4 regions of the Cytobacillus sp. FSL W7-1323 genome follow, and region 1 is predicted to be linked to each of the others. Evidence: riboswitches for the same ligand, from Rfam matches in the RefSeq annotation. Region 1 holds a riboswitch; each other region holds the start of a gene.

The links. Region 1 has a riboswitch for S-adenosylmethionine ahead of MKX67_RS19660 (iron-containing alcohol dehydrogenase family protein). Riboswitches for the same ligand answer to the same signal wherever they lie in the genome.
Region 2: another riboswitch for S-adenosylmethionine. It lies ahead of MKX67_RS05440 (MetQ/NlpA family ABC transporter substrate-binding protein); the one in region 1 lies ahead of MKX67_RS19660 (iron-containing alcohol dehydrogenase family protein).
Region 3: another riboswitch for S-adenosylmethionine. It lies ahead of MKX67_RS07370 (PLP-dependent aspartate aminotransferase family protein); the one in region 1 lies ahead of MKX67_RS19660 (iron-containing alcohol dehydrogenase family protein).
Region 4: another riboswitch for S-adenosylmethionine. It lies ahead of metK (methionine adenosyltransferase); the one in region 1 lies ahead of MKX67_RS19660 (iron-containing alcohol dehydrogenase family protein).

Annotation. Positions count from the first base shown of each region.
Region 1 covers NZ_CP151998.1:3,853,662-3,861,867, forward strand. The annotation lists gene MKX67_RS19645 (hypothetical protein) at 1-1,364, opposite strand, end outside; gene MKX67_RS19650 (hypothetical protein) at 1,870-2,022, opposite strand; gene MKX67_RS19655 (hypothetical protein) at 2,238-2,807, shown strand; SAM riboswitch class I at 2,887-3,002, shown strand; gene MKX67_RS19660 (iron-containing alcohol dehydrogenase family protein) at 3,094-4,209, shown strand; gene MKX67_RS19665 (MetQ/NlpA family ABC transporter substrate-binding protein) at 4,206-5,027, shown strand; gene MKX67_RS19670 (methionine ABC transporter ATP-binding protein) at 5,067-6,104, shown strand; gene MKX67_RS19675 (methionine ABC transporter permease) at 6,079-6,750, shown strand; gene MKX67_RS19680 (MMPL family transporter) at 6,842-8,206, opposite strand, start outside.
Region 2 covers NZ_CP151998.1:1,037,074-1,045,279, reverse strand. The annotation lists gene MKX67_RS05455 (MFS transporter) at 1-222, shown strand, start outside; gene MKX67_RS05450 (hypothetical protein) at 283-468, opposite strand; gene MKX67_RS05445 (aminoglycoside phosphotransferase family protein) at 557-1,420, shown strand; gene MKX67_RS05440 (MetQ/NlpA family ABC transporter substrate-binding protein) at 1,503-2,327, opposite strand; SAM riboswitch class I at 2,416-2,526, opposite strand; gene MKX67_RS05435 (pyridoxal phosphate-dependent aminotransferase) at 2,767-3,930, shown strand; gene MKX67_RS05430 (STAS domain-containing protein) at 4,224-4,997, opposite strand; gene MKX67_RS05425 (cobalamin-dependent protein) at 4,984-5,634, opposite strand; gene MKX67_RS05420 (hypothetical protein) at 5,631-6,002, opposite strand; gene MKX67_RS05415 (antibiotic biosynthesis monooxygenase) at 5,999-6,304, opposite strand; gene MKX67_RS05410 (GNAT family N-acetyltransferase) at 6,314-6,811, opposite strand; gene MKX67_RS05405 (TetR family transcriptional regulator) at 7,376-7,981, opposite strand; gene MKX67_RS05400 (DUF5392 family protein) at 8,009-8,206, opposite strand, start outside.
Region 3 covers NZ_CP151998.1:1,412,829-1,421,034, reverse strand. The annotation lists gene MKX67_RS07395 (homoserine dehydrogenase) at 1-411, opposite strand, end outside; gene acsA (acetate--CoA ligase) at 438-2,162, opposite strand; gene MKX67_RS07385 (ABC transporter ATP-binding protein) at 2,184-2,912, opposite strand; gene MKX67_RS07380 (ABC transporter permease) at 2,925-3,752, opposite strand; gene MKX67_RS07375 (aliphatic sulfonate ABC transporter substrate-binding protein) at 3,774-4,766, opposite strand; gene MKX67_RS07370 (PLP-dependent aspartate aminotransferase family protein) at 4,791-6,590, opposite strand; SAM riboswitch class I at 6,667-6,777, opposite strand; SAM riboswitch class I at 6,959-7,059, opposite strand; gene MKX67_RS07365 (CoA pyrophosphatase) at 7,126-7,752, opposite strand; gene MKX67_RS07360 (MBL fold metallo-hydrolase) at 7,786-8,206, opposite strand, start outside.
Region 4 covers NZ_CP151998.1:3,564,369-3,572,574, forward strand. The annotation lists gene MKX67_RS17890 (C39 family peptidase) at 1-300, shown strand, start outside; gene asnB (asparagine synthase (glutamine-hydrolyzing)) at 395-2,287, opposite strand; gene metK (methionine adenosyltransferase) at 2,750-3,949, opposite strand; SAM riboswitch class I at 4,250-4,375, opposite strand; gene pckA (phosphoenolpyruvate carboxykinase (ATP)) at 4,763-6,346, shown strand; gene MKX67_RS17910 (DUF2584 domain-containing protein) at 6,729-6,971, opposite strand; gene MKX67_RS17915 (prolyl oligopeptidase family serine peptidase) at 7,041-7,805, opposite strand; gene MKX67_RS17920 (ABC transporter substrate-binding protein) at 7,925-8,206, shown strand, end outside.

The DNA.
Region 1 (8,206 bases):
ATATCAATCATTTTAATATGACCAGTAGTAAGTGGATAGGTCGGTAAATAAGTTAATGTGTATTGATGCTTCTCTATATTCTTTCCCCAGCTTAATTCCATAAAAAGCTTTTCCTTAATCATTTCTGTTGCCGCTTTAAATGTAAGGCTTGCGACAAATGATACCTTTGAGAAGTCTTGGAGTACCTCACTATCTACATCTACATATTTCACCAAGCCTGTATCGTCTATTTGAATATGAACCAAAGCATCAGCTACTTGAACGCCCCTTTCTTGTCGAATAAACGTAAAATCGTATATGCCGTTTGCGGGTTTTTGACTTATTGCATTATTGTCTAATTGTTGCAGTTTAAAATAATCATGAGGGTTATCACAAACTGCTTGTAACACTGATGTAGCAGTTAAAAGCGCCACTTTCGAATTAACATGTCCAGAAACAAACGTTTCAGAATCATCTAAGCCCATTAATTTAAGCAGTCTTCCATCCGCATTGAATACAAATTTTATCGCACCAGGGATATCTAATTCATCATCTAATAAATCTTCCTCACTCACCCGTAAAGATTTTTTAGGTAACTTACTCCATACCTCTAGTCTACCACTTTTCGTTTTTGCTTCAGCTACAAGCATATGGTCTTCCGTCATTCCCGCCAATGTATAAATATCTATAAATTCAGCCAAATCGGGTAAGGATGTCATCAGCGTTTTGCCAACACCAAACGAATCCGAGGTAAGTATTCCCCCATTTGTGTGTACACCAAGAATAAAATCCTCCAACTGATAAACATAGTGATACTCATCATCACCATTGACAAATATGTCATTATCATACTTTGCAATAACAGGTAGAATTCTTAAATGATTTAAATAAATCCGCTTCGCTTCTTCATTCGTAATCAGTGTTTTGGGATAGACAAGTTCAAAATCCATGCTTTCTCTTTCGACTGCACTTAATACCCCATTACTAAGCATTGTAAAACTAATTCCAGAATGAGGGAGTTCCTTATTCAACCGCTCATCTTTGCGATTATATAAAATCATATGATATTCACCTAAGTCAATGTATGCTGACAAATATAACCCATGCCTGAAAGTCGAATCATAGAACCTTTCTATAAACTGCTCTGCTTGCATGATCATATCAAACTTACTCATTTCCCCTGGAATTTCATCTAGTTCATCCGTATAAATGAAAAACTCTGCCACACCTAATTCATCCATACGAACCGAGCCAATTGACTCTCCCCAATCTTCCAACAGGATATCATACACATTTTCTTCAAATTCCATCTGCTCCATAACTAAATCATCTGGGTTGATTCCTTTAAAATAGGTTTTTAGTTGTTCCATTATTAAGTGATTCAAAGCAGCTGTTCTCCTTTAGTTATGATTTAATTAACGTGCAGGAAGTGAAATTTTAACATTAAATCGCTTCTATTTAAAGGTTCTCTTTAATTCTTCCCATAATAATAACATCTATAAATTAGAAAAGCGCAGGGCGCCCGCTTATCGGTGACAAGCATAAGACGAGCCGGCAGAAAGGTTGTTTTTTAACCTTTTTGCCGGATTGGCTTATGACCTCGAGCCGATGGCGTCCGGAGCTAGACAAAGCCTCGTTAAACATTTCATATAATGCAATCGCACTTATATTATCTGCACATACATCTAACACTAATCTGATGAGTCCTAACTCTACATCGGCAAGCTTTACTATTCGCTCAAGAAGCGTCTTGCCAATCCCTCTTCCTTGTACTTCTTCATTAATAGAGATGGACACATTCCCGCTATATCTTAACTTTCCACTTCTCTCTTCTAAGGAAGCTATCCCTCGAACATGACCGTTACATTCTGCAACAAATACATGGTCTTCTTATGTAAGTCCTTCAATATAATCTTCAATATCTTTTAATCTCCCCGATGATAAGGCCATTGTTTGTTGAATAATAGAATCTTGCCTATGCATTTCATGAATATCTCTTGCATCATTTATATGTATCAGTCTAATCTTTATTTCTTCCCCCATATAAAAACTCCTTTTTTTATAAAACTGTTCTGAATGAAAACTTATAAACCAAGACTACCACTTTTCTTAGTTTGAAAATATTGCTTTATTCATTTACGAATGAACAGTATAAAAAGTTTCTTATCATTGCACTGACATAATCACTACGATACAAAATATATATGAAAGGAGGCATCGAGGTATTTTATGAGCATCCAAAGGAGGGTAATTTGTATATGCTTGCTTTGTTCAGTCTTTTTCTAGTTGTCGGCTACAGTTTCTTTTTCTTGATTAGTGCCGTTAGAAAAAAGAAAGAAATAGCTACAAAATATTCTAAATGTATTCCCATGGTGGTTGGTATGACGAGTAGCTTAACAATCGGTTTGATTATATCTGTGTGGTTACCAGAAATGGCTAAAGCAACTGTATTATCAATTCTCATTAGCGCTGTCATTGCCATTTTTATAGGACTACCGTTTAAAACAAACGGACTCGTTGAAGCTCAAGCGTCAAGTCTCATGGGAAGTATGATGGGGGCAATGCTAGGCATTATGTTGGTACCCAGTGAAGTTACATTTATGATCATTAGCATGGATCTGATTTATTTAATTAGTATTTTTGCCATGATGCTTCTCATGCACAAAAAACATTCATTAAAGGAAGCATTGAAAAATCGACCTGTGCCCTTCTATCTAACATTCTTATTAAGCATCGCCATTATCTGCGCATCGGGAATTCATCAAGAAGCGAAGAACTCAATTCATCCGATTGAAGAAAACACCCCACAAGTAGAACACCATCACTAGTTTAATGATTAATTTCAATTATGTTATTGACTTTTCATGTAATAGATAATATTATGAATATAATTTAATAAAGCATTTTCTCTTATAAAGAGCGGCTGAGGGACTGGCCCTGCGACGCCCGGCAACCATTCATATACCCATATGAACAGGTGCTAAATCCTGCAAAATACTTTTTGGTATTTTGATATATGAGAGAGGTCACTACTATTCTAGTATATTTATGCCTCTCATGATGAGAGGCATTTTTGTTTTTATCATCACATCCAAAGAGAAACGAGGAGAGGAAATGACTGCAACAATCGTAAAAGGGGCTCCAGGACATTATTTATTAGGTTCAGGCATTCTAACAGAACTCCCCGACCTACTTAAAGATATTTCTGTTTCCAAATACCATATAATAACCGGTAAAAAAGCTTGGCAAGCCGTGCAACCCTACTTGCCCAAGGAAGTAATAGATAACAACGTTCACCTTCATTATATAGATGGTCACACTACCTTAAAAAAGGTCCATGACATCCAAGAAATAATAACAAATGATGGTGCTAATGGCGTAATAGGTATTGGTGGTGGGACAGCATTAGATATAACAAAAGCAGTTGCGATTGAAGCATCTGTTCAATCCATTCTTATACCAACAATCGCAGCTACCTGTGCCGCATGGACACCATTAAGTGTTTTTTATAATGAAGAAGGCAGCTTTACTCATTATACCGAGTTCCCTATTGCGACAACCCTCGTATTGGTTGAACCTGAAATTATTGCTAAAGCGCCTATTACTTATTTAAAAGCAGGAATTGGGGATACATTAGCCAAGTTTTATGAAGCTGAAGCTCTAATTGAAAGTTTTTACCCTGAAGAAACACTTCCTGTACCTAAACAAGTTTCGCAATTTTCAGCTAAAATTTGCCGAGATACATTGCTTAATGATGGTGAAGCCGCACTACAATCAGTAGCCAAAAACGAAACCTCAAAAGCACTTATCCGTGTGATTGAAACGATTATCATGACTGGGGGTATGGTCGGTGGATTCGGCGAAAAAGCAGGACGAATCGCTGGTGCCCATTCGTTTCATAATGGACTAACCGTAGCGGATGCAGCCCAAGATTTTCTTCATGGGGAATTAGTCGCTTACGGGATTCTTGGTCAATTGGCCATTGAAGAAAAATGGACAGAAGTTGATTACCTTCTCCCGTTTTATGAGAGCTGGCAATTGCCAAGTAGTCTCTCTAGTCTAACTATTGATGTGAATGATGAGCAATTAATGAAGACAATTGTAAAAAAGGCGATACGCCCAACTGAATCTATTCACTTTATGAAAAACGAGATAAGTGAACATTCTGTTTTACAAGCACTTCGATTATTAGAAAAACAAAATGAACAAAAAGGAGTTCAAACATCATGAAAAAATGGTTACTAACTGGAACATTCTTATTATCTTTAACAGGCTTAGCTGCATGTGGTAGTGATGAAGCCAGCAACTCTACAGAAGGATTATATGACGATGAAGAATTAGTCATTGGTGTCACTGCAGGTCCACATGAGCAAATCTTAGAAAAAGTAATTGAATTAGCTAAAGAAGAAGATATCAACATTAAATCACAAGTATTTACTGATTATGTGATGCCAAATGTCGCATTAGCTGAAAAAGAGATTGACTTAAACATTTTTCAAACAGAGCCTTATTTTAATGCATTTAAAGAAGATAGAAATTTAGATTTAGTTAAATCTTTTGATACCGTTTCATTCCCGATGGGCATCTATGCACTCAATGTAAAAGATGTAGCTGAATTAAAAGATGGCGCAAAAATCGGTCTTCCGAGTGACCCAACAAATAGTGGCCGAGCTCTATTACTATTTGAAAAAGCGGGATTAATCGAATTAGATCCTGAAACAGGTATTAATTCAACAGTTCGTGATATTGAAAAAAACAATGGTAACTATGAATTTATTGAACTTGACTCTGCTCAAATCGCTCGTCAGCTAGAAGAGCTTGACGCTGCAGCTATTAACACGAACTTTGCAATTGAAGCTGGTTTTGTCCCTTCTAAAGACGCTATCTTTATCGAGCCTAAGGATTCACCTTACGTAAACCACGCTGCTGTCCGTACGGAGAATAAAGATGATGAAATTCTTGAAAAATTAGCTGATATCTACCGCAGTGAAGAAATTGAAAAGTTTGTTGAAGAGGAATTTGACGGATCAGTTATCGTCTCTTGGTAAAATGATTAAAAATGAGCGTTACGGAGGGAGCATCAAATCATGATAGAGCTTAAGAATATAACCAAAACCTTTACAGGAAAACAAGGAAGCATCCATGCATTAAAGGATGTCTCACTATCAGTGAATCAAGGAGAAATCTACGGGGTTATCGGATACAGCGGCGCTGGTAAAAGTACATTAATTCGCTGTGTGAACTTACTTGAAAAACCTGATAGTGGTTCTGTAAAAGTCAATGGGGTGGATTTAACCACGCTGACACCAGGAAAACTCCGTGAAGCAAGAAGTCATATCGGCATGATTTTTCAAGGGTTTAACTTATTAAAAACAGCAACAGTTTATGATAATATTGCTATCCCTCTTAAACTAACAGGATTAGATAAGAAAGAAGTAAAGAGCCGCGTTAATAAATATTTAGAGATTGTCGGTTTAAGTGAAAAACAAAATGCTTATCCAGCTGAGTTATCTGGTGGCCAAAAGCAAAGGGTTGCTATTGCACGTGCATTATCGCATGAACCAGAAGTATTACTCAGCGATGAAGCAACAAGCGCCTTAGATCCAAATACAACAGAGGCAATTCTTGATTTGCTATTAAAAATCAATAAAGAATTAGGGATTACGATTCTCCTTATTACACATGAGATGAATGTTATCCAAAGGATTTGCGATTGTGTGGCCGTTATGGAAAATGGGGAAATTATTGAAGAGGGACGAACGAAGGATATCTTTACCTCTCCTCAACACAGTACAACAAAAAGATTCGTTAATAGCTTATTTTCACATGATATCCCCGATGATCTATTAGAGGAATTAAGTGAAAGTGGCCAAGTGGCAACATTATCTTTCTTTGGTGAATCATCAGGTGATCCTGCACTTGCATTAGTAACGAAAAAATATGATATTTTCCCTAATATCTTATCTGGTAATATTACAAGATTAAAAGATGAAGCATTCGGACAGTTGCTTGTCCATTTTAAAGGCGATACAGCAGAAATTAACAAAGCCATACAATTTTTACAAGAGAAACAAGTCCATGTGGAAGGAGTGACACTCAATGAACGCCATCAACGAATTTCTTGATGCATGGGGTGCTGATTTATGGGAATCAACGATACAAACCTTCCAAATGGTTGGTATCTCTCTCGCTATTTCCATTCTGATCGGGCTACCATTAGGGATTCTCCTTGTTTTGACTAGACCAGGTAAAGCCCTAGATAATAAATTTGTATATAATGTGCTCAACGTAGTGATTAACGTCATTCGTTCCGTACCTTTTATCATCTTATTATTTTTCATTCTACCGTTTACCAAATTTATTGTCGGTACATCGATTGGTGTAAAAGGCGTAATTGTCCCACTTGTTATTTATACTGCTCCATATATTGCGCGCTTAATTGAATCAGCATTACTTGAGGTTGACCGTGGCGTAGTCGAAGCCTATGAAGCAATGGGAATTAAAACAAGACATATTATATGGAATGTACTTGTTAGAGAATCTCGCTCTTCAATCGTTCTTGGACTCACGATTGCAACAATTGGATTAATTGGTGCTACAGCAATGGCGGGACTCGTTGGCGGCGGAGGACTTGGTGACTTAGCCTACCGTTATGGACATTTAAGATATGAAGTTGATGTGATGTATGTCACAGTCATTTTACTGATTATTTTAGTACAAGGATTACAGTCATTAGGGAATTTCTGGGCTGCGAAGTTAAAGAAGGATTAAAGCAAAAGAGCCGAAGCGAATGTTCGGCTCTTTTCTTATTTCTGATAGAAGGGTCTTAAGAAAACCGGGGAAGAGATTGTTCTTCTTAACTTTAGGCCTCTTCTCTTCTTCTCTTTAATTTCTCCCCAATGGCTAAAAATGATGGGACTAAGATTGGTAGCATAAGTAAGCTCAGCATGATTAGCCCAATTATCACAACTAGCGCCACTTCAATCAGTGTAATAACACCTGAAGGGATTAATGCAGCAAAGGTCCCTCCTAAAATAATAGCAGCCGATATCACTACTCCACCTATATTTTTCGCTGCCGTTAAGATCGCATTTACTGGATTACCATCCACTTCATTAAAACGCATCATAAGAAAGATACTATAATCGACCCCAAGAGCGATAATCATAATAAAGCCAAAAAACGGCACATTCCAAGCGAGTTCACCCACGCCAAGAATAGATTGACTCATCCATTCACTAATACCTAATGAAGTATAGTAGGCTAATAGAAGTGCAGCAATAATATATAATGGCTGCATAACAGAACGGGTAATGACCATTAGAACGACGCCAATGCCAATTAACATTATTGTTGCCGTTCGAGCGAAATCTTCTGTAGCAATATTTTGTAAATCTAGATTTTGCTGTGTTTGCCCACCGATTGCATATTCAGCATCTTGTAAAATGGTTGCCTTCAAGCTTGCCGGCACTTGACGATTGACTTCCTCCATTACCTTCATCGCTTCATTTGTATAAGGATTTTCTTCTAACACAATCGTCAACGTCGTCATTTTTTGATTATCTGATACATACATATCAAGTGCTTGCTGGAATTCCTCTCCATTTAACACTTCCTCTGGAATAAAGAATTTCTCTGAAGCTTTCGAGTCACTTAACCCGCTAAGATACTTATTTGCATCCTGTAAACCTTCTCCTACTTGATTTAATCCATCTGTACTTTCTACTAATCCCTTTTGTAACTCCACCATTTTCTCACTTAAATCATTTAAACCCGTTTGGAGCATGGTTTGTCCCTCATTAATCTGGGCTAAACCAGACGCTAATTCACCCGATTTTGTTGCCATTTCGTCTGATGCATTTGCACCATTTGCTAGCCCTGCTTGCAATTCATTTGCGCCTGACTCTAATGCAACTAAACCGTTATGCAGTTTTTCTAAACCAGCATCCACTTGCTCTAGTCCTGCATTCGCTTCTTCAAACTGCGTCATCGCTCTTTCATATTGCGGATGGACAGCTTCTAATTGCGTATTTAACCCCTCAACTTGTTGCTTCGCCTCCCCTGCTGTTCCTAATGCGAATTGCATATGTTCATCTGAAGCAACTTCGGGATTTTCTTCAATATAGTTTGTTAAAGATTGCTCAATTTGCGTAAATGCTAAAGTCATGCTTGTTACTGCAGTATTCATCTGTATAAATACATTGCCTGTATTCGAAAGACCTGTTTG
Region 2 (8,206 bases), 1.8 Mb from region 1:
CATCGCATGGGGCTAGCTACTTCTACCTTCTTTATCTTTCTCGATGGTGGTTTAGGTTTTGGACCCTATTTATTAGGTTTACTGATTCCTATTACAGGCTACAGTATGTTATACATTTACATGGGGATTGTGTCGATTGCTTCAATTATTCTTTACTTTTTAGTTTATGGACGAATCGAACACACTGGGAGTAAACAGACACATCAAACAGCATCAATGTAAAATTAAGGTATGCTATAATTAAAGAAGAGACTCCAAGTAATGGAAGTCTCTTCTTTCTAATTAAAATGGTTTATTCGGTTCATATGTCGGTTGTTGATTCTTCACTTCATATTCATAACTTTTCTCCATTGCTGCTTGTACTTCTTCTGACTGTTCTAATTCTGTATCCATTTGATTGTATTGTTGAGCTTCATTTTGAGCAGCAATAATTTTCTCATCCACTTGATTATCATACTTTTTTTCCATTGCATTCACTCCCCTTTTATAAGATGTCTCGCCTATTTTCCCCCTCAAAAAAACGATTTATACAAAATAATAAAAAGGAGACTGTTCCATGAAGGAATTAATTAAAAACCATCTCCCGCATCTTCAGGAAATACAGATTGAAAGCAATCATTCTGGTTGGGATCATCATATTTATATTGTCAATCAAACATATGTCATCCGAATACCAAAAACAAAACAAGTATTAGTGAAAATAAAAAAGGAAATAAAGCTACTTCACCAGCTCTCATATCTTTCTTCCATTATTGAAATACCAAATTATCTTCCATTTTATAATAAAGACGGACAAATGATTGGTGTTTTTTACCACTTCATTAAAGGACAAGCATTATCTCATTCATTGATTACTCCTCCTTTATATGAAGCCAAGCGGCTAGGAACATTTCTTACAGAATTACATCGTCTGGATATAGATGAAGCAAAGAAATGTAACATAGAAGAACTACATAGTGAAAATTATTGGGCGCAATTACATCAAGCCCTGATTAAAAAAATATTTCCGTTCTTAAAAGACGCAGAAAAAGAAGAAATTGATAAAATGTTTTTAGCGGTGTCAAAATTTAAAGAAGCAAAAGTGGTGATTCATGGTGATCTAACAAGTGCCAATATCCTTTATCATCCAAGCAAAAAGGAAATATCAGGAATTATAGACTTTACAGATACGCAAATAGGGGACCCGGCGTTTGACTTTGCAGGGCTATATTGGGATTTCGGAGATCAATTCACCAAAGAAGCTCTCGCATCTTATCAAACAAAATTCAATAAAGATGAAATGTATAGAAGAGTCACTTCCTTTTACGGCTTACAACCAATATTTCACAAATGGTTGAAAAACGTCAATGACCAGGATGAAAAAGTTGTTCGACAATCCATAAGTACAGGAATGACCAAAATACAAATTATGCACAGATAAGTTTAACAGTATTCTACAACTATTATTAGAAACCGGACAAATCCATATAATTTTGTCCGGTTTCTTGCTTATTATTACTTCGTTATTCCATCCACGCTGGCTTTCCAAATCCTTGAAACTCTTCGTCGATAATTTTTTCAAATTCTGCAGACTCAACCACTTCTTTTAAGTCTTTCGCATATTGTTTATCTTCAAAGTCTGCTTTAACTGCAACCACGTTGCGATAATCATCAAGCATATTTTCTAGTGCTAATGCACTTAATAAGTCCATATCGGCTGCCAACGCAAAGTTACCAGGAACTGCAGCAAGATCCACCCCCTCAAGAGATCTTGGTAATTGTCCTGCTTCAATCGGTTGAAAAACTAAATTCTTTTTATTCTCCTTCACATCTTTTTCAGATACTGTTAGTGGATCGGCGTTTTCATCAATCGTAATTAGACCTTCGTCATTTAACGTATTTAAAGCGCGTGCTGCATTCGTTGGGTCATTTGGAATAGCAATGGTTGCACCGTCTTTAATCTCATCAATTGAATTAAACACATTCGAGTAAATCCCCATTGGGGCTGTTGGTACAATAATTAATGGTGCTAAGTCCATGTTATTTTCTTTCTCGAAATTCTCCAAGTAAATTGTATGTTGGAAAAGGTTAGCTTGTATATCATCTTCATTTAAAGCTTTGTTAGGTTGGATATAATCGCTAAACTCTACGACAGTTACTTTATATCCTTTTTCCTCTAGACCAGGTACAATAGCTTTTTTCAACATATCACTATAAGGACCGGCAGTAGCACCAATTTTTAGTTCTTTCGTTTCATCCACCTTTTCTCCACTCGTGTCTGAACCTCCGCCACATGCTGTTAGTAAACAAACAGTTGCAATGAATAAAACAATTAGCCACTTTCTCATTATGTTTCCTCCCCATAGCTGTAACCAGAATTTTAACCAATAAAAAAAGCCACTATTCATCATCTGAAAGAGGCATTGGTTTTATTCCGCCTTATCTTTCAGAATGAATGGATATCATTCTGCAGGAATTGGCACCTTCCCAATATTGGGGGTTGCCGGACGTCATAGGGCCTAGTCCCTCAGTCTCTCTGGATAAGCTTTTCATTTAATTTTTATGATATGATATTACTACTCTCTTTTATTTTTGTCAATGTTCGAAATAATGCTACATCCAATCTCCCAAGAAAATGGGTTTAGTGATCCAACTACCTTTCCTTTATTCTTTTAAAACAAAAAAGGAAATCGAATATTTCCTTTTATATAAAATTAACTGGACAATTTGTCTTTTTGGTTATAAAATGCGTTCGTATATAGATTAAATGAATGAAGGTGGATTAAAATGGAATTATCGCATCGTTTGAAGCAATTACCTCAACAATTTTTTGCTTCCCTTGTTCAAAAAGTTGCTGCTGCAAAACTTGAAGGCAGAGATGTTATTAACCTAGGACAAGGCAATCCCGACCAGCCAACACCTGCACATATTGTACAATCACTTCAGCAAGCTGCAGAAGACCCAATGACACATAAATATTCTCCTTTTAGAGGAATTAATGAATTAAAGAAGGCCGCCGCTTCCTTTTATGCGCGTGAATATGGGGTAGAAATTGAGCCTGAAAAAGAAGTAGCTATCCTTTTTGGCGCAAAAGCAGGTTTAGTAGAAATTCCATTATGCCTACTCAATGAGGGAGATTTAATGCTCTTACCAGATCCAGGTTACCCTGATTATGAATCTGGTGCGGTTTTGGCAAATGTAAAATACGAAACCTTTCCTTTAAAAGAAGCAAATCAGTTTCTACCTGATTACTCGCAATTTACAGAAAAACAAAAAAAGGATGCCCGCCTACTATTTTTGAATTATCCTAATAATCCAACAGGCGCGACAGCTGATTCCACATTTTTTGAAGAAACTGTTGCTTTTGCTAAGGAAAACAACATTACCATCTTGCATGATTTTGCTTATGGTGCTATCGGCTTTGATGGAAAGAAACCTGAAAGTTTCTTAGCCACAGCCGGAGCGAAAGACGTTGGTATTGAAATGTATACATTATCAAAAACATATAATATGGCTGGGTGGAGAATTGGATTTGCAGTTGGAAATGAACAAATCATTGAAGCCATCAACCTTCTTCAAGACCATATGTATGTAAGCTTATTCCCTGCGATTCAAAAAGCTGCAGCCGATGCATTAAATGGGGATCAAACAAGTGTAGACGAACTTGTTGCTCGATATGAGAGACGTAGAAATGCATTCATGAACGCTTGTGAAAAGGTTGGCTGGCACGGCAAGTCTCCTTCAGGATCGTTTTTTGCTTGGATGCCAGTGCCTGAAGGATACAATAGTGAAGAATTTGCTGACTACTTACTGGAAAAAGCTGATGTAGCTGTTGCCGCAGGAAAAGGCTTTGGGACCTTTGGAGAAGGTTATGTTCGGGTGGGATTACTTGTCGATGAAGAACGATTAATTGAGGCAGTAGAAAGAATTGGCCAACTCAAATTATTTTAATATAAGAGGTATGGCAGCCACAAACCTAGCCCATAGAAACATGTATAACTTATGTTCCTATGGGCTAGGTTGTGTAACTTGGAGGCTTTTATGAACGAACTAAAGCTTCATATTCTCTTCCTTTTAAATTCGCATTCCCGTTACAAGGTATCATCTTCATTGTTACATATGTCTTTACTTAGTTTTTTCGGAACGTATCGTTATCCGACAATCTTTTCTTTTAACAAAGCCAACCTATAAACACATGTACAAACATATACATTATCCAAGTAGGCTCTCAGTTTAATAAATGTTCATATAGCATGATCATTTATCACTGATTGAAGAAAACTTTGTAACGATTGTTCCGTATGAACAACATTTCTTAATTGATAAGGCTGAAGTGCTTTTGCTAGACTCGGATTTATACCAATGAGTCTCACTTCTCCTCCTGTCATTAGAAGAATGCTCTTGATTAAAAGCTCTAAGCCGCTCGTTCCCTCTTTATATACTTTAGCAACCGCTGTTAAATCAATCAGTATCCACCTGTAATCATGATCTGACAGACGGGCAAGCGTTTGCTCCATAATCGTTGTAAATTTATCGCCCGTCATATCGCCAAACAAAGGAATATAACAGATCTCTTTTGTTAAAGAGATAAAAGGACCTGATAATTCATCCAACCTTTGCAATGTTTTTTCTAATGTTTCCTTCTGCTCATAAAGCTCAAAATCTGTCTTTGCTAATCTGTTTTGTAGGGCCTGTAATTTCTCCATTAATGGTTCATTATCATCATCTTTGAATAAAAATTGCATGGACGCATTACCTTGAAAATCCCAACTGATATGAATATCAAATAGTGCTATCGGTATACTTCTTGTTTTTAAATTAGCTTCAAATCTCATACTCTTTTCTGGTATGGCAGCTACCCTTTCAAACTTAGAGATACTCCCTTCATCAACTATACTTTTAATCATACCTTCTGATAAATCAAAGACTTCATCCGCTTTAGATGTATAGCTAATGATTTCACCATTCTTATTAGCTAGTATATACGGTATCGGCAAATGTAGATCAATTAATCGCATTTTTCCTCCCCTCCGTATTAAAAGCAGTGATCCATTTATCTACAGCATATAAGTTTGAAATAATTTCCGGCTTAATAGCGGTAAAAGAAGCTAAATCATATAAATTTGTCAATCTTCCACCTAATAAAATCCTAGGTTTCTTTGGTAAATAAGAAAAAGCTTCCATATATTCCGTAAGTGCCGGTAAATGGGTAGCAATCGAAACTGATAAGCCAATTACATCTGGTTTCCAATCCTTCGCAGCCTGCAATGCATATTGTACAGGTAAATTTGCTCCTAAAAACTTGGTTCTCCATCCATTCTCTGCAAATATACTGGCTACCATCTTTAATCCCAAATAATGCTGCTCTCCTGATAAACAAAGAAACATGGCGGTCGGTGCATCCTTAACAGGTTTAAACTTGTGCTTTGCAGCTAATCTTGAAAGAATGAAATCGCAAACTCCAGATGCCAAATGTTCATCTGCAACTGTTATCTCAAAATTTTCCCATTTAAGACCAATATTAACCATAGCTGGTGTAATAATATCTTGATAAATTTCTACATTAGTCAAATAATCGAATCGCTCAATATATTCCCAAGCATCAGCAACAGCTCCAGATAAAAGGATTTCTGCTAGATCTTCTCCTCTCGTCACTGTGCCTCGCCTCCTTGAACATCTCTTAAAATAGACACAGCCTCTCCTAACAAACCAATATATGCAGAACTAATTTCACTTTCTACCACCGTACATTTCTCTAATTCCTCTTCTAAAAAAAGAAAATTATCAATCAAGGTTTGCGTCGTCATACCATATTTAATTAAGATACCTCTTAACCAAAGGGCATAGTCAGTGAAAATCTTTGACGTATTTAATTCCATTGCCGTCTTTAAATAATCTAAGTGATGCATATTATCAATAAATGTTTGATTTCTCCCACGTTCACCATATCGTTCAATTAATGTAGGGTCTTCTCGAAATATCCTTTTTGTTACTTCTTCTGCGATTATTTCATATTTACTCACTTTACCACAACCTTATATTGCGACACTTTTGGAATGACTGCTGCTAATTCTTTATCTGGATACTTCTTTTCAAGATCATGAATTCGTTGAAAATCTTTACTTCTTACCCAGCGTAAATAATCTTCCTTTGTTTCAAAAATTAATTGTACTGTCAATTCTCCTTTACGTTTATCATTCTGAAGCAACATAAAGTCGACGAACCCATCTGCTTTATCGACTAAACGTGAACGATTCTTATATATTTCAATCACTTCATCTGCTTTACTTTCATTTACATCAAAAGTTGAGAATACGGTATACATAACTTCCCCCTACACATTTGGACTTGTGTTACTTCTCCATTCCATTACAATGGTTGGAATACTAAATCCGAAAATGGAATCATTCATTTTTCCTACTTGTTTAAATCCTTTTGAATGATAAAAATCCAAAGCAGAATCATTTCGCATCACAACAGAAACCGTAATTTTATTGACATCATAAAAATATTCAAACATCGCTTTTAGTAGGGCTGTACCAATACCTCGGCGGTGAAAACTCGGCAATATATATAAAGCACCTAATTCTATTTCTTTCTTAATATTTATTAATGAAAAATGAACGAAACCAATAACTTCTCCTTCTTCTTCAGCAACCAATAAAACCGAAGTAGATAAACTTCTCATTAAAGCGTCTTCAGTATATACAGATAATAAAAAATCAACCTGTGTTCGCTCGGGAATTAAACCTTCATATGCGTAACGCCAACTCTCCCTAGCAACAGATTGGATTTGTGTACTATCTTTTCTTGAGAATAATCTAATTTTCATGTTCAATACCCACTAAAAGGAAGGAAATTTCCTTAAACGTATTTTATCTATAATTGTAACAGGAAATGAGGTTAAGAAAAAGGCAAAGGCAAGAATGGTATTGTTCATAAAATAAACAAACGTAAGTTTTTACTCAAAGCTTGTTCCAAAAAATCATTCTATTGTATAATAGGACTAGATAAAGGCATATATTAGAAAAGATCGGTGGTGCGGCAACACCGTCCGATCTCGCAATAGCATTAGCCAATGAACAATTGACACCATCCACCTATACATGAGGTGGATTATTTTTTATCATCGTTTTTGAATTGTAGCACAGCCATTATTAAACTTGTAAATGTACAAGCAAACACCAATGCCTCAAAAACTGACAAAGCAACACCCCCCTTCTACGGGGAATAATGGCTAAATTGACTATTGCTATTCTTATTATAGCACCACTATGTATATTTTTGGAATTTTGTGAAAAAATCACATAGATGCGATCATTCAATAGCAATTCAGCAAAAAAAGAGTTGAAACGAAAGAATAAATTTTTCATTCCAACTACTTCTCATTTCATGATTATTTCTTAAGTCCCCGTTTTAAGAGAGTGATTTCTAACTTAAAATTTCTTAGTGCTTCTTCCTTTGATTGATCCTTAGAAAATGTTTCGATAATACTCCTTAGTAAAACAGATGTAAGTATTTTCATTAAATACTTAAACTCTTCCTGATTTGAGATATGCAATATTTCTTTATTTACCTTTGATTCGAATTGGATAAACTGCTGATTCGTTTCATATCCATTGAAACTTCGACCAAATTCATGTTCCACTTCATATGTCATATTTAAAAATAAATTTTTGAGAAAGTTCCGATTCTCATCTTGTTCAGTAATCACCTTTTCGAAAAAAGCAATCATCATTTCAAAAATATCCCCATTGTGCTTATTCAATAAAAAGTAAACTTCACTTTGATTCCTTTTTACTCTCTCTTCTAGCAAGTAAAAAAAAGCATCTTCCTTATCTTCAAAATATTGATAAAAACTCCCCCTTGGAATACGGGCAGATTTTACAATATTACTAATGGATGCTTGCGATAGTGGAACACGAGAAAACTCTTGCTTTACAGCATTGATAAGCTTTTCGCGTTTTTCAATTGATAAATTATAAAAAGTGATTTTTGGCATTATACTCCCCTCCCTAAAGGAATCAATCTAAAACGAGGAACGGCGCTGTTCTTCACGCAGAAATTCCATGAATTGTGCAAGCGCCATAACAGGCTTCTCATTAATTATTATGATATATCTTTTTTTCATTTGTTCAGTTGCTATTTTGCTGTCATTAATACGTTGGATCATATAATCAACGCTTGTTTTCTCAATTGCTTTTCTGCGGATTTTCGATTCCTTAGA
Region 3 (8,206 bases), 2.1 Mb from region 1:
AATAATAGGAATACCGCCTGCTACAGTAGCCTCGTAGCCGACTGAGACATGATATTTTTTTGCTAATTCTCTTAAGATATTACTTTTTTCTGCAAACATCTCTTTATTTGCCGTAATTACGTGGCGACCTTTTTCAATCGCACTTTGTAAATAAGTTGCAGCCGGTTCAATACCAACAATTGCATCAATTACTACATCAATATTCTCCAATTGTTGGATTTTTTCATATTGGTTTGTCAACATAACTGACTGATCGGGGGCAGTATGCTTCTTAATGTCCCTCACTAGAATAGCAACAACCTTTACTTCTTCACTTAATAACTTTTGTAAACGCCCTTGATGCTGTTGAATTGTACGGTAAACGCCTTTACCAACAGTACCATAGCCAAGTAAAGCGATATTTATCGTCAAAACCCTTTACCTCCCATTACATCATATTACTGTAATTTTTTACTAAGTTTGGCAAGCTCTCTTGCCTTTAATTCTCTGCGCAATATTTTTCCACTGATTTTTGTTTTAGGTAGTTCTGTGACAATTTCCATTTCTCGTGGGGCAGAATGAGCAGCTAATCTTGTTTTTACAAACCTTCTAATCTCTTCAAGTAGTACATCACTGCCTGTAAATCCTTTTCTTAGGACAATAAAGGCTTTGACGATTTCTCCTCTTAATGCATCTGGTTTTCCAATGACTCCAGCTTCTGCTACAGCAGGATGTTCAATGAGCTTACTTTCAACCTCAAAAGGTCCGATTCTCTCCCCGGAAGAATTGATCATATCATCACTCCTACCTTGGAAGAATATATATCCATCTTCATCTTGAACAGCTAGATCTCCTGATACATACCAACCTTCAAAAGGAAAATATGACTGGTATTTCTCCTCATTCTTCCATACTTCTTTCATGATTCCTGGCCATGGTGCTTTAATTGCTAAGTGACCAATCGACCCTCTTGATTGTTCGACACCATCATCATCGAGGATAGCGATGCTTATACCAGGAAATGGTCGACCCATTGATCCGGGTTTAATTACTTCTGAAGGTAAATTGACAATTAATTGTGCCCCTGTTTCAGTCATCCACCATGTATCATGAATTCTTTTCCCTAACGTTTCTTGTCCCCAATAAATGACCTCAGGATTTAACGGCTCACCAACACTTAATAAATGTCTTAAGTTGGATAAATCATAATCATTTGGTAGGTCATTTCCTTCTGCCATTAACATTCTGTATGCTGTCGGTGCACTATACCATACAGATACTCCAGTTGTTTCTAATGTATGATACCAACCCTTTGCATCAAAGCGGCCACCATTAACAACAATTGTCGCTCTATTTAACCAAGGTGTGAAAATGCCATACACAGTTCCCGTAACCCAACCTGGATGTGCGGTACACCAATACACATCATCATCTTTTAAATCGAGTACCCATTTCCCTGTTTGATATTGATGAACCATCGCTCTATGAGCATGAATAATTCCTTTTGGCTTTCCTGTTGAACCGCTCGTATAGTGGATGTTTAAACCATGCTCGAGATCAACCCACGTCGTGATATCTTCTTCTTTTACTGTTTTCTCTAATTCTTTGATGAGTGAAATTTCTTTTTCACCTAATAATTGTACGTCATCAGCATCAGTAAGAAATATCTTCTCTAAACAAGGCAGTTCGTTCTTTGGTACCCTGTTAAGTAAGTCAGTATCCGTAATCAAAAATCTCCCATCACAATCAGAGATTCTATCTTTTACTGCTTCCTCCATAAATGCTTCAAAAAGAGGACCCGCAATTGCGCCGAGTTTAATGGTGGCAATCATTGTAAAATAACAATCGGGATGTTTAGGTAGAAAAATAAAAACGAAATCACCTTTTTTCACCCCTTGGTTTCTTAAAACGGTGGCGATATGATCCGTTTTTTCTTTAATCTCTGCGAATGTGTATGTCTCTTCATATGAACCATTCACATAATGCAACCCTATTTTGTTTCCATAACCGTCAACCACATGTTTATCAATACATTCATGAGCCATATTGACTAGACCTGATTGGCTCCAGCTAAACTGTTGTTTAACCTCATCCCATGAAATATTTTGACATGCCTCTTCATAGTTTGTTAAGTTGTAATCTCCTTCAATGGGGGCAAGCTGTTGCCGCTCTATCACTGTCATAATTCATTAGCTCCTTTATCTTTAGATTGCTTTCGAATGAGATAAATCTAATAATTGCAAAATCTCATCTTTTAGTGCAGCAAGATCTTTATCTCCTCTTGATCTTGGTTTTGATTTTTCAATTTTTATTTCTTGATATAATTCTCCCGGCTGTCCCCTAAGAATAATAATGCGATCGGCTAAATATAATGCTTCATCAATATCGTGCGTTACTAAGAGGATAGTTGATTGATAGGTTTGCCAGAGATTCAGTAATAAATCTTGTAATTGCATTTTTGTAAAAGCATCTAATGCACTAAACGGTTCATCTAAAAGTAATATTTCTGGTGAGGTAACGAGGGCTCTGGCAATGGCCACCCTTTGCGCCATCCCGCCAGATAAATCTTTCGGGTAATGGTTTTCAAACCCTTCTAGCCCAACGGCTTTAATATATTGCGCTATTTTACTTTGAACTTTTTTTTGTAGACCGAATCCGATATTGTCATAAACTTTTAACCAAGGCATCAATCTAGGTTCTTGGAAAATCATCCCGATTTTCTTATGAACATCATGGACAGTTTCGCCATCTATTACAACCTGGCCATCATATTGTTTATCCAAGCCGGATAATACACGTAAGAGCGTACTTTTACCGCAACCACTTGTTCCTAAGATTCCAATGACTTCACCTTTTTCTACCTTTAAGTCAATATTTTTGAATCCCGTTGTTCCATTTGAAAAAGTTCTAGACACTCGCTCAATTGATAACAATCTTGCCACCTCCTACTTCTTGACGATCGTATCTTGCCAATGCAATGTTTTTGTCTCTAACCCTTTTAAAATGGCATCTGTTATTTTTCCTAATATGGCAAATAAGACGATACTAGAAATAATTAATTCCGGTGCATAAGTGTTTTGGCCATAAACAAGCAAGTAGCCAATACCTGTAGAAGCTCCCATTAATTCAGCTGCAACAACAAACATCCAACCAAGTCCCAATCCGCTTCTCAGCCCTACTAAAAAAGATGGCAAAGCTGCTGGTAAGATAATCTTACAAATTAATTGCCATGAGCTAAAATGATAGATTTTCCCCACTTCAATTAGTTTACGGTCAATTCCTTGAATGCCTGAAACGATATTTAGATAAACTGGGAAGAAAACACCGACAGCGATTAAAACCACCTTGGAAGGTTCCCCAATTCCCATCCAAAGAATAAATAATGGCACCCATGCCAATGAAGGTATGGAACGAAAAGCTTGGATCAGGGGATCTAATAAACTTTCAACTGTTGAAAAGTAGCCAACAGCGGCGCCGATAATTAAAGCTGCAGCAGTGCCAAATAAGAAACCAAGCACAAGGCGATATAATGTAATGCTCGTATGTGTCCATAAACTTCCATCTGTCGTCATTGTCATAAGTGATTGCAAAATGATTGATGGAGCCGGGAGTAAATGAGGAGGGAACACACCGATCCGACTCAAGTACTCCCATGCAAGAATAAGTAAGATTGGCACGATACTTCCAAGTAATACCCTTTGAATACTAGGGTTAATTTTTCTATGCTTCTCCTTACCCTCATTTACTTTGGGGATCGCTATGACTTCCTTCATATTCATTCTCCTTTACCAACCCTATTGAATGACCTCTGTTGAGAAATCTGGGTTTATTAATTCATCAACCACTTTACCTACGTCATCACTCTTAATAATGCCTTCTTCTTTTAAAACCTCACCAGCAGCATTTAATGCTTCTATTTGCACTTCACCAGGTATTGGTTCATTAAAGTCATTTCTCTCTAATTCTTTTTTCGCTACCTCTAGGGTGATTTGTGCTTCTTCTGCCAGTATCTCTGCCGCTTCTTCAGGATTTTCTAATACCCATGTACGAGCTTTTTCATAAAGCTCAATTACTTTTTTCACTTGTTCAGGATACTTCTCAGCAAATTCGCTTCTCACATTTAATGTGCCATAAGTGTTAAAATCGATATTTCGATAAATAAATTCTGTGTCTGCTTCAAGTTCTAATTTAGCCATATGGGGATCTAAACCAGCCCAAGCGTCTACTTGCCCTGTTGTTAATGCCGTTCCACCGTCAGCATGTTGCAAGTTAACGATTTCAACATCCGCTGATGTTAATCCGGCTTCATTTAATGAGCGCAGTAAAAAGATATATGGATCTGTTCCAATCGTTGCTGCTACTTTCTTTCCCTTCAAGTCTTCAACTGATTTGATAGCTGATTCTTTCGGTGCAACTAATGCCGTCCATTCTGGTTTTGAGTATATATAGACTGATTCAATTGGAGCACCATTTGCTTTTGCAATTAATGCCGCTGCACCTGCAGTTGAGCCAAAATCAACACTGCTACTATTAAGAAACTCAAGTGCCTTATTACTTCCTTGACTGAGGACAAACTCAACATCAATATCATCTTCGGCAAACGCTTCTTCTGCCCAGCCGAATTTCTTTAAAACTACACTTGTTGGAGAATAATAGGCATAGTCTAAAACAATTTTTTCTGGTTTTCCTTCGTCATTACTATCATCAGTGCTTGCCTCACTATCTCCGCAAGCACTAATGAATCCAATTGATAAAACGACAATTAAAAATACGAACCATTTTTTCATCGATGACTCTCCTCAATCTCGGTTTTAAATTTCACAAGCAAAGGTTACAATAGAACCTCTTAATCTCTGTGCCTCTTTATATGTGCAGCGATTTTGTACCACTTCAAGTCCGGCTTCTTTTGCTATTTCAACTGCTTTTGGTGAAATGACACCTTCTTGTAGCCAGAAAACTTTCGGTTGGATTTCTACTGCCTCTTTCGCCACTTCTATCGCAGCTTCAGGGCTTCTAAATACTTGCACAATATCAATGGTAAAAGGAATGGATTTTAAATTTGGATATGCCTGTTCACCTAATACTTCTGTTTCTCTTGGATTAACTGGCACGATTTGATAACCTAATCTTTGCATTTTTCTTGCTAAACGGTAACTTGGTCTAGCAGGATTTCCACTTAATCCAACAACAGCTATCCTTTTTGCTCTTTGCAGTTCTTTGCCATCCACATCTTCTTTTAATGAGGATGATTGTAATGCCCATCGAATAACACCTTCATCATTTACTGCTGTTTCTCCTTTTTGTTCTCCCTTCGAAGAAATACCAGTCGCTTCATAGAAGGCTTGATCTAAGTCATTGGTTAAATCTCTAACCGATTCAATCCCAACTGATAAACGTATGAGTTCCTCACTTACACCGCTTTTAATTAAATCTTCTGCACTTAACTGTTGATGTGTGGTTGAAGCCGGATGAATAATGAGTGACTTCGCATCACCTACATTGGCTACATGAGACCACAATGCAATTGTATCTATCACTTTTTTACCCGCATCTCGGCCACCTTTAATACCGAAGTTCACAATGGAACCGAAGCCAGTGTTTAAATATTTCTTCGCGAGTTCATGCGCTGGATGCTCTGCTAAACCTGGATATGCGACCCAATCGACAGCTGGATGAGCGTTTAAGAAATGGGCTATCTTCGCTGCATTTTCCGTATGTTTCTCTATACGTAAATGGAGTGTTTCCAATCCTTGGAGTAAAAGAAATGCACTATGTGGGCTTAAAGATGACCCAAAATCGCGCAGCAACTGAACACGAAGTTTTGTACTAAAAGCGAGTGTACCAAACTCATTCGCATAAACAATACCGTTATAACTTGGATCTGGCTGAGTAAAACCAGGAAACTTATCATGATTCCAATTAAATCGTCCGCCATCAACTACAAGTCCGCCAATTGTTGTTCCATGACCACCAATCCATTTTGTTGCCGAATGAATGACAATATCTGCTCCCCATTGGATTGGTTTGCAAAGATAAGGTGAAGCGAAAGTATTATCAATAATAAGGGGAATATCATTATCATGAGCAATATTTGCAACTGCCTCTACATCTAGGACATGAAGACTTGGGTTCCCAATAATCTCTCCATATAAAGCCTTAGTTTTTGGCGTAATCGCTTTACGGTAATTCTCAGGGTCAGATCCATCAACAAAATGAACTTTAATCCCATATTTCGGAAGTGTTATGGCAAAAAGATTATATGTTCCACCATAAAGGTTCGACGCTGCAACAATCTCATCACCCGCTTGGGCAATATTCATAATTGAAAGAGCTATAGCTGCCATTCCAGATGAAGTCGCTACTGCCGCTACCCCATCTTCTAATAAAGCAATACGTTTTTCTAATACATCTACCGTTGGATTACCGATTCGTGAATAGATATTTCCCGTCTCATCTAATGAAAATAGGCTTTGCGCATGGTCTGTATTATGAAAAACATATGAACTTGTTTGATAAATAGGAACTGCACGAGATCCCGTTGTCGGGTCTGGTGATTGACCTCCATGTAATAAAATCGTCTCATCATCATAAGTGTTAAATTGATTCGTCATTATATACTCTCCTCTACTTTTTAGTCGGATGATTAAAATAAATAACCCCCTCTTCATAAGAAGAGGGGGTTGCCTCATCTTATCTTCCAGACATTTACTGCCTGCAGGATTTAGCACCTTTTCAAGCAATTGCTTGAAGGTTGCCGGACTTCATAGGGCCTGATCCCTCCGTCACTCTCGATAAGAAATATTTTATTTTTTAAAGCGTTAATACTTTAATTACAAATAGAATTATATCCAAAAAATGATTTGTCGTCAATATGAAATCTGAATATATTTTATATTCCAATAAAATATTAGCTCTATCACATAAAAAGCCCTTCTACCTAGAAGAGGCAGAAGGGCTTTGAATTAACGAGCTCACCTTCTCCTTATCTTTGGATAATATCCTCTGAAATTAGCACCATACAAAAGATTGCTGGTTGCCGAGGCTTCTCTGGGTCAGTCCCTCCGCCTCTCTGGATAAGAAGTTCATATTTATTTGTTTAACATCATATACCCTTTTATAGGGAATCGTCAATAACATTTTGAAAATTTATTTATTTTCATCCTGGATAAGCGTCAAAAAATGATACAGTATCTTAGCTGTTAACCCCCATATCACATGACCTTTATAAGTATAAAAAATTTCTTGCATCCTCCGCGTTTGCCATTTATATTTTTCCCCATTAGGAATGAGATGATAGGGAAAGCTACTATTAGGCTCTGGCTTCATCTCAATATAATGAATAGATGGTCCCTCTTTCAAAAAATAAGCAAGTGGTACTGTGAAAATTTGATCCACTTCCTCTGGATTTAGCTTAAGATCACTGATGCTCTCTATTGTGCCTACAAACGGATAAATCACTGTATCATAAGGTGTCACTACATAATCAAGTTCTGAAAAAACAGAGACTTCTCCAATTGGGATACCTAACTCTTCACTGGTCTCCCTTTTTGCCGTCTCTATTAAATCCACATCGTCTTGATCCATTTTCCCCCCAGGAAAGCAAATTTCCCCTGGCTGTCTTCTCATAGATAAAGACCGTACTTCAAACAAAATATGTATTTCTCCATCTTTTTCTATTAGGGGAAGAAGAACAGCGAATTTAACCAATCTGGAGCTACCCAATATATCTGATTGACGATGCTGTATCTCTGATCTTATTTCTTCCAAATCCATGTTAATTACCTCCAAACCACACGACTTAAATCTTTATTTCACTTTCTGCAATCTATCAATCATCCCCATTGTGCAGACATTTAAATCTAAGCCTATTAGCTTCTTATCCTCTGCACTAAGTTCAACATCGTGCGCTGTTAATAAATAATGTTTTACTTGTTCCAACAATTCCGATTGTATGGCTTCTTGCATTTTTATTATGTCATTTCCTTGGAGAAAAACGTCATCTGCAACTGAAGTAAATATAGGTAACCAATAACGAATTTGAGTAAAAACATCCTTTGGTTCAGGGCCCTCACCATAATGCCCAAAAAAGATATGTTGTGGTTGAAGTGATTCGATTTTTTCAACAGAAGATAACATCGCCTCTGGATTAAATTGATTAGGAGAAGTCGATGGCAGAACTAATGGATAACCTTTTCTTGCTATGTTAGGATAAAATACGCCAATTGTA
Region 4 (8,206 bases), 290 kb from region 1:
TTTACTGGTGATGACTTTTCGTCAATCAAAACACATCTCTCTAATGAGAAGCCTGTCTGGGTGATCATTAATACGAAATACAATGAACTGCCTGATGCTTATTTTCAGACATGGCACACACCAAGCGGCGTAATTGACATTACGTATAAAGAACATTCCGTTTTAGTGACTGGATACGATGAACAATATATATACTTTAATGACCCCTTCTCTAATATAAAAAATAAGAAAGCACCTATCAAAGAGTTCCAGGCCGGTTGGGAACAAATGGGCAGGCAGGCAATTACTTATTTAAATTAGTAAAGTACAGTTAAGACATTTAGAATTTTTTTACTTTAACAACAAGAAAACCCGAACTCAGTTCGGGTTTTCATTCTTTTTCACAGTTGTTGACTTAAAGGTGTGCTGTTGTTGCTGAAATAAATTGCTTTTCAAAATCATATTTCTTTTCAATAAACACATCATGCCACACAATAAACATAAGTACCGTCCAGATTTTCCTACTATAATCTGCTTTTCCTTGTGCATGCATTTCAAGTAAGTTTACTACATACTCTTTATTAATTAAATAATCTGTATGACTTTCTTTAATTAACGTTTTCGCCCAATCATACATCTCATCTTTTAACCAATGACGGATAGGGACCGGGAAGCCTAACTTTTTACGATTCAACACATGTTCCGGCACAATACCTTCCGCTGCCTTACGAAGGATATATTTCGTTGTTTGATGAGACGTTTTTAAATGAGTTGGGATGGTTGAAGCCACATTAAAGACCTCTTTATCAAGGAATGGTACCCTCAATTCTAATGAATGTGCCATCGTCATTTTATCTGCTTTTAAAAGAATATCTCCGCGCATCCAAGTATGAATATCAATATACTGCATTTGATTAACCGCATCATAGGCTGCACTTTCAGCATATAATGGACGGGTAATATCTTTAAAATCATTCTTCTCATTATAAACCTGCAATAATTCTCTTTTTTCATGTTCTAAGAACATTTTCGCATTGCCAATGTAGCGTTCTTCCATTGGCGTCGTTCCTCGTTCAATAAAGCTCTTACCCCTCATCCCCTCTGGCATGATTCGAGAAAGGGTACGCAATAACTTTCTTCCTGCCGAAGGCATTTTACTAAAAATTTCCAAATCCTGTGGTTCACGATATATATTATATCCACCAAACAATTCATCAGCACCTTCGCCTGATAATACCACCGTTACATGTTTTCTTGCTTCCCTTGCGACAAAGTAAAGTGGAACGCAAGCAGGGTCCGCTAATGGATCATCCGTGTGCCACATAATTTTTGGAACTTCTTGCATATATTCTTCTGGAGAGATGATATAGCTTATATTTTCAACACCTAGTTTTTCAGCTGTTTCTTTAGCCACATCCACTTCACTAAAACCATCTCTTTCAAAACCTACTGAAAACGTTTTAATATTAGGGTGAAACTGTTTTGCTATTGATGCAATAATAGAAGAATCAATCCCGCCGGATAAAAACGAACCTACGGGTACATCACTGCGCATATGCATTTTAACTGAGTCAGTTAAAACATCTTGAATCTCTTTAATAAACTGAGATTCTTCTTTTTGTACAGGTTGGAAATGTGCTTTCCAATAACGCTGGATATGCATAGATCCACCGATTTTCTTCTTGAAATAATGACCTGGCTCAAGTTTCTTTATACCCACCGACATTGTCATCGGTTCAGGTACAAATTGATAAGTCATATAATACTGCAAAGCATCATAATTAATGACATCGTTTTTTAATGCCAACAGGATACTTTTCTTTTCAGAGGCAAAATAAGTGGTTTCACCATCTTCAAAATAATAGAATGGTTTGATTCCAAAAGGATCTCTCGCTCCAAAAACTTCTTGCTTTTCTTTATCCCAAATAACGAAGGAAAACATACCTCTCAGCTTTTCTGCCGCCTTCTCCTTGTAATAACTGTACAAAGCAATAATCACTTCAGTATCCGAATTAGTTTCAAAAGTTAGTCCTTTATTGATTAATTCCTCACGTAGTTCAACATAGTTATAAACTTCTCCATTAAAAATAATCCAGTATTTACCATTGTCATAAGTCAGTGGTTGATGACCACTTTCAATGTCTATAATACTTAATCGACGGAAGCCAAATTGGATATGGTCTGCACGATAATATCCTGAATCATCTGGTCCACGATGAGTAATAATGTTATTCATATTCTCAAATTGCTTATCTGCTTCTTGTACTTTTTGTGCTTGATCATGTATACAACCAATAAAACCACACATTATGTACGTCACCTACTTTTTATTTCATCTAGTTTGTATTTTTTCCCATACCTTGTATAGACGATAAGTTATTTTAAAAAGTTTCACCTTTCGAAAAAAAAATGGAATGATTTATGCTAGGCAGTATGTTCATGTTTACTTCTTCATATACTTAAGGATGTTTATTCTTTACCCTCAATTTAAGACGAAAAGATGACAATTATTTTAATTTTATATGAAATCGTTTCCTTAAGGGTTTTTGTCCATTATTAGGGGGCTTAAAATATTATATTTATTTGCTACTGTAATATCTAAAAAAACGACTTTTACTCTTCTATCTTTGGCTATTCCACTTCTTGAAGTACGAGCTAATCGCTTTGGCTCAATTGTACGTTTATTAAAATTTAACGATAGCCCCTTTTCCACATAAAAAAACTGTAGAAAACTCATTAAAGGAGTTTTCTACAGCCATAATTTTCTAATTTATTTTAAAGCTTCCTTACGCAATTCTTCCGCTTTATCTGTGCGCTCCCAAGGTAAATCAATATCTGTACGACCAAAATGTCCATAAGCGGCTGTTTGCTTGTAAATCGGACGGCGTAAATCAAGCATTTTGATAATGCCAGCAGGACGGAGGTCAAAATTGTTTCTAACAACTTTAACTAAAACATCCTCAGATACTACTCCAGTTCCAAATGTATCAATACTGATGGATACCGGCTGAGCAACACCAATTGCATATGCTAATTGTACTTCCGCTTTGTCAGCTAGTCCAGCAGCAACGATATTCTTTGCTACATAGCGAGCTGCGTAAGCAGCTGAACGGTCAACTTTCGTTGCATCCTTACCAGAGAATGCACCACCACCGTGACGTGCATAACCGCCGTATGTGTCAACGATAATTTTTCTACCAGTTAAGCCAGCATCACCTTGAGGTCCACCAATAACGAAGCGACCTGTTGGGTTGATGAAGTATTTTGTGTTTTCATCAATTAATTCAGTAGGAACAACTGGGTTAATTACATGCTCTTTTAAATTGCGTTGAATTTGCTCTAAACTAATTTCTGGATGGTGCTGCGTAGAGATAACAATTGTATCAATACGTACAGGTTTGTTGTTTTCATCATATTCTACTGTTACTTGTGTTTTACCATCTGGGCGAAGGTAAGGTAAGATTTCCTCTTTTCTTACTTCAGCTAAACGGCGAGAAAGTTTATGAGCTAATGAAATAGGTAATGGCATAAGCTCTTTTGTTTCATTACATGCAAAGCCAAACATTAAACCTTGATCTCCAGCACCAATGGCTTCAATTTCTGCATCAGTCATCTGTCCTTCACGCGCTTCTAATGCTTGGTCTACACCCATAGCAATATCAGCTGACTGTTCATCAATAGAAGTTAATACAGCACATGTTTCAGAGTCAAAGCCATATTTTGCACGTGTATAACCAATTTCCTTAATGGTTTCACGAACGATTTTTGGAATATCTACATATGTGGATGTAGTGATTTCTCCTGCAACCAATACAAGACCTGTAGTAACAGACGTTTCCGCAGCAACCCTCGCATTTGGGTCCTGTGATAAAATAGCATCTAATATTGCATCAGATATTTGGTCACTGATCTTATCCGGATGACCTTCAGTTACTGATTCAGAAGTAAACAATCTACGTTTTGTTGACATCTGACTTCCTCCTTATTTATCGAATCAATAAGACTTTATTATAGTCTTTATTTTTGATACGGAACTCATTCCCTTATTTGAATCTTCATTATTTATGGGCCAATGTTTATCTCATACCCTTAATAACCTATGCGCTAACTTGGAATATTGAGAATAAAATGGTTGGTCTTTTTCCCATACATAAATAGTACATTCCAAAAGCCGCTCCTCGTATTCGCCAACATCATGTTAAAAAGCATGAAAAAAAACCTCTTCTCTGATTTAGTGAAAAGGTTGAAGCAAAATGATTCGCGCCTTTCACTCTTATCGTTCAAGGATAGTGAGTAATAAATCCTTGCATCAGGTTAGCACCTTTGCTCATGAAAATGTAGTTGGCAGGTTGCTGGGTTTCATAGGGCCTGTCCCTCCACCAGCTCGGGATAAGAGAGTATCCGTTCAAGGATTCATCATAACTTACACATGGAATATAGTCAAATGTTTTTCATTAACAATTCAATGTAAAAATTGTCATATCCGACTCTATAAACTTTAGTTTTGATAACGGATAATTTTAGTTAAGATCATACCGTTCTTTTTCCTTAATATATATAAAAATTACATTAAATTTGCTGATTATCCTTTTTAAATTTGCAAAAGCTATTTATAATGAATACTGCCTGTATTTGTGACAATTTCATTAATTATATAAAAATGATTTATATAGTATAGACTGAATGAATAAATGTGTTATACTATTTTTGAAGAAATAATCACAAATAGCGACTGAGATGCATATCTCTTAAATAATATTATATAAAGGAAGGTATTCATCAGATGAATTCTGTATCGATAACTGAGTTAAATGATTTACTAAAAGGCGAAAACATCCAAGTTCAATTATCTGTGCCGCAACTAGTTGAAAAAGTATTAAACAGAAACGAAGGTGTTCTTACATCTACTGGTGCAATTCGCGCGACAACAGGTAAGTATACAGGTCGTTCACCTAAAGACAAATATACTGTTGAAGAAGCAAGCTCTAAAGATAAAATTGACTGGGGAAGTGTGAACCAACCAATTTCTGAAGCAGTCTTCAATAACTTATACAACAAGGTGATTGCTTTCTTAAAAGAGAAAGAAGAAGTTTTCGTATTCAAAGGATTTGCTGGTGCGGATAAAAAACACCGTATGCCAATCCAAGTAATTAATGAATATGCTTGGCATAACCTTTTTGCACACCAATTGTTTATTCGTCCTACAGAAGAAGATTTATTAGATCACGAATCTGAATTTACAGTTATTTCAGCACCTAATTTCAAAGCAGACCCAGCAGTTGACGGTACAGCTTCAGAAACTTTTATCATCGTTTCATTCGAACGCCGTATTGTACTTATTGGTGGTACTGAGTATGCTGGTGAGATGAAAAAATCTATTTTCTCTGTTATGAACTACATGCTTCCTGAAAATGGAATTCTCCCTATGCACTGTTCAGCCAATGTTGGCCGCGAAGGTGATGTTGCTTTATTCTTTGGCCTTTCCGGAACTGGTAAAACAACATTATCAGCTGATCCCAACCGTCGTTTAATCGGTGATGATGAGCATGGCTGGTCTCCAAATGGAGTATTCAACATTGAAGGTGGCTGCTATGCGAAGTGTATCGACCTTACACGTGAAAAAGAACCACAAATTTTCGATGCCATCCGTTTTGGCGCTGTACTTGAGAATGTTGTATTAGACAAAGAAACACGCGTAGCAGATTATGCGGACAATACGCTAACGGAAAACACGCGTGCGGCTTACCAATTACAAGCAATTGACAATATTGTTGACCCGAGTATTGCAGGTCACCCGAATACTATTATCTTCTTAACAGCTGATGCTTCTGGTGTATTACCTCCAATCTCTAAATTGAATAAAGAACAAGCAATGTATCACTTCCTAAGTGGATACACTTCTAAGCTGGCTGGTACTGAGCGTGGTATTACTTCACCACAAGCGACTTTCTCCACTTGTTTTGGATCACCATTCTTACCATTACCAGCTCAACAGTATGCAGAAATGCTTGGTAAAAAAATTGACGAGCATAACGCGAAAGTATTCCTAGTAAACACTGGTTGGACTGGTGGAGAATATGGTGTAGGAAGCCGTATGAAGCTTGCTTATACACGAGCAATGGTTGAAGCTGCTCTAGAAGGCGAACTAAATTCTGTTGAGACAGTAACTGACCAAGTATTCGGTTTAGAAATTCCTCAACATGTAACTGGTGTTCCAGATGAAGTACTATTGCCTAACAAAACTTGGCCAGACCAAGATGCATATAATGTAAAAGCAAAAGAACTTGCTAATGAATTCCGTGAAAACTTCAAGAAATTCGGTAATATCTCTAGTGAAATCGCTGAAAAAGGCGGTCCTATCGCTTAATTAAAAAAACCTTCGAGCATCCGACTCGAAGGTTTTTTGTTTCAATAATTTCACTTCACTCATCACTCACTGTTTATTTTTGAGGGTCAAAATACCGGTTCAACCGGCTTCGATTTCTAATAAGTGCGATTAACTTAAGTCAATCGATTAGCTAATCTCACCAAGTTGCAATCGACGGCTTGTTTCATATAGCCACCACTCACTATCTTTCCTATGTATCCAATATTCGCCCTTTATGAGTCTACAAATTAGCTGCTAACTTAAGAAACGATGATCTTTTGTTGATGGACACCGATTAATAAATACTTATATTCATGCAAAGTTTCAATAGACATTTGTATACAAAATAAGCCCAACACTGCAAAAGCAGTCGGGCCAATTTTTAATTTGTAGTTTTTAGCGAAATCAGTTGATAAAAGATTTTCGTACAATCATTTTCCATTTCTAACTTTTGGATGCTTCCCATTCCACTGATTTCACCGTCTCTTGTTTTCTTTACTTCAAGTGGAATATTTAGTGGGTAGAGGCGGTATCCTTCTTTTGTTAATGTAAAAAGGTTTTCATTTAGCCTCTCTTCTCTTCCTTTCGTAACGATCATTGTATTTAATTCTAAAGGCATACCCATAATTGTTTTGCTCCTTGTTCATCGAGTTTTATATTACTATTGTATCTTACAATCTCTATACAATAAAGCTTATTGTTCTTTCATCCACCGCCCAAGATCACGGACAATTTGTCTATTAATAGCTGGCGGAAAATAATGCGTATATTCTTTGAAATACCATGTATCTACAGGTTTACCTAACTCTTTTAATCGCTTCTCTAAGCGGAAGGCATGCTCGACAGAAACATTATGATCTAAGACACCATGAATAATTAATACATTTGCTTGCAGTTGATTAAGTTCATATAATGGTGTGCGATATTCATATCTTTCTGGGTATTTATGAGGCGTTCCACCGATGACTCGTTTCATCATTTTACGCAAGTCCACTCTTTCTTCATATGTGAGGAACATATCGCTAACACCACCCCACGTAACAACTGAAGCCGCTTTAGGCATATGTAAGGCTGTTAATAACGCCATTACACCTCCTCTAGAAAACCCAAAGACATGTACCCTTTTAACCCGAGGGTGTTCTGCTAAAAGTTGAAAAGCTGAAAAAGCGTCATAACGATCATCACCTGCAAAATCTTCATTTCCCTCCCCTCCTTGATTGCCCTGATAAAAAGGCGCAAATACAATGAAACCTTGGAGGGCAAACTGTACAATCCGACTAGGGCGCACTTTACCGACGTTCTTAATCCCACCTCTTAAATATAGAAAACCTTCTGATACGTTTTTATTTTCTGGTTCAGCTAATAGACCTTTGATTTTTAGATCATTAGATAAGTATGTAATGATTGATAATTTCACTTGAGGATGCGGAGATGGAAACCGCCATTTATCGATTATCAATGCTTTTCCCTCCTTTACATATAGTAAAAATTTCACATGGGCAATCACACAAATTTGTCACCCTCATAAGATAGTTTAGATGCAAAAATCTAAGAAACATTGAATGAGGAGGTTCTCAAATGAAAAAATGGCTTAAATGGAGCTTCATGCTTCTCTGTATTTCTGTTCTACTCATTCCTCTTGCAGCTTGTGGAAAAGAGGATGTGACAAAAATACGTATCGGTGAGGTCACAAGATCTCTTTTTTATGCTCCCCAATATGTTGCAATTGAAAAAGGTTTTTTTAAAGAGGAAGGTTTGGATGTTACGTTAACCACCACTGCCGGCGGCGATAAAACGATGACTGCGCTATTATCCGATAGTATTGATATTGCTCTTGTTGGCTCTGAAACATCCATTTAT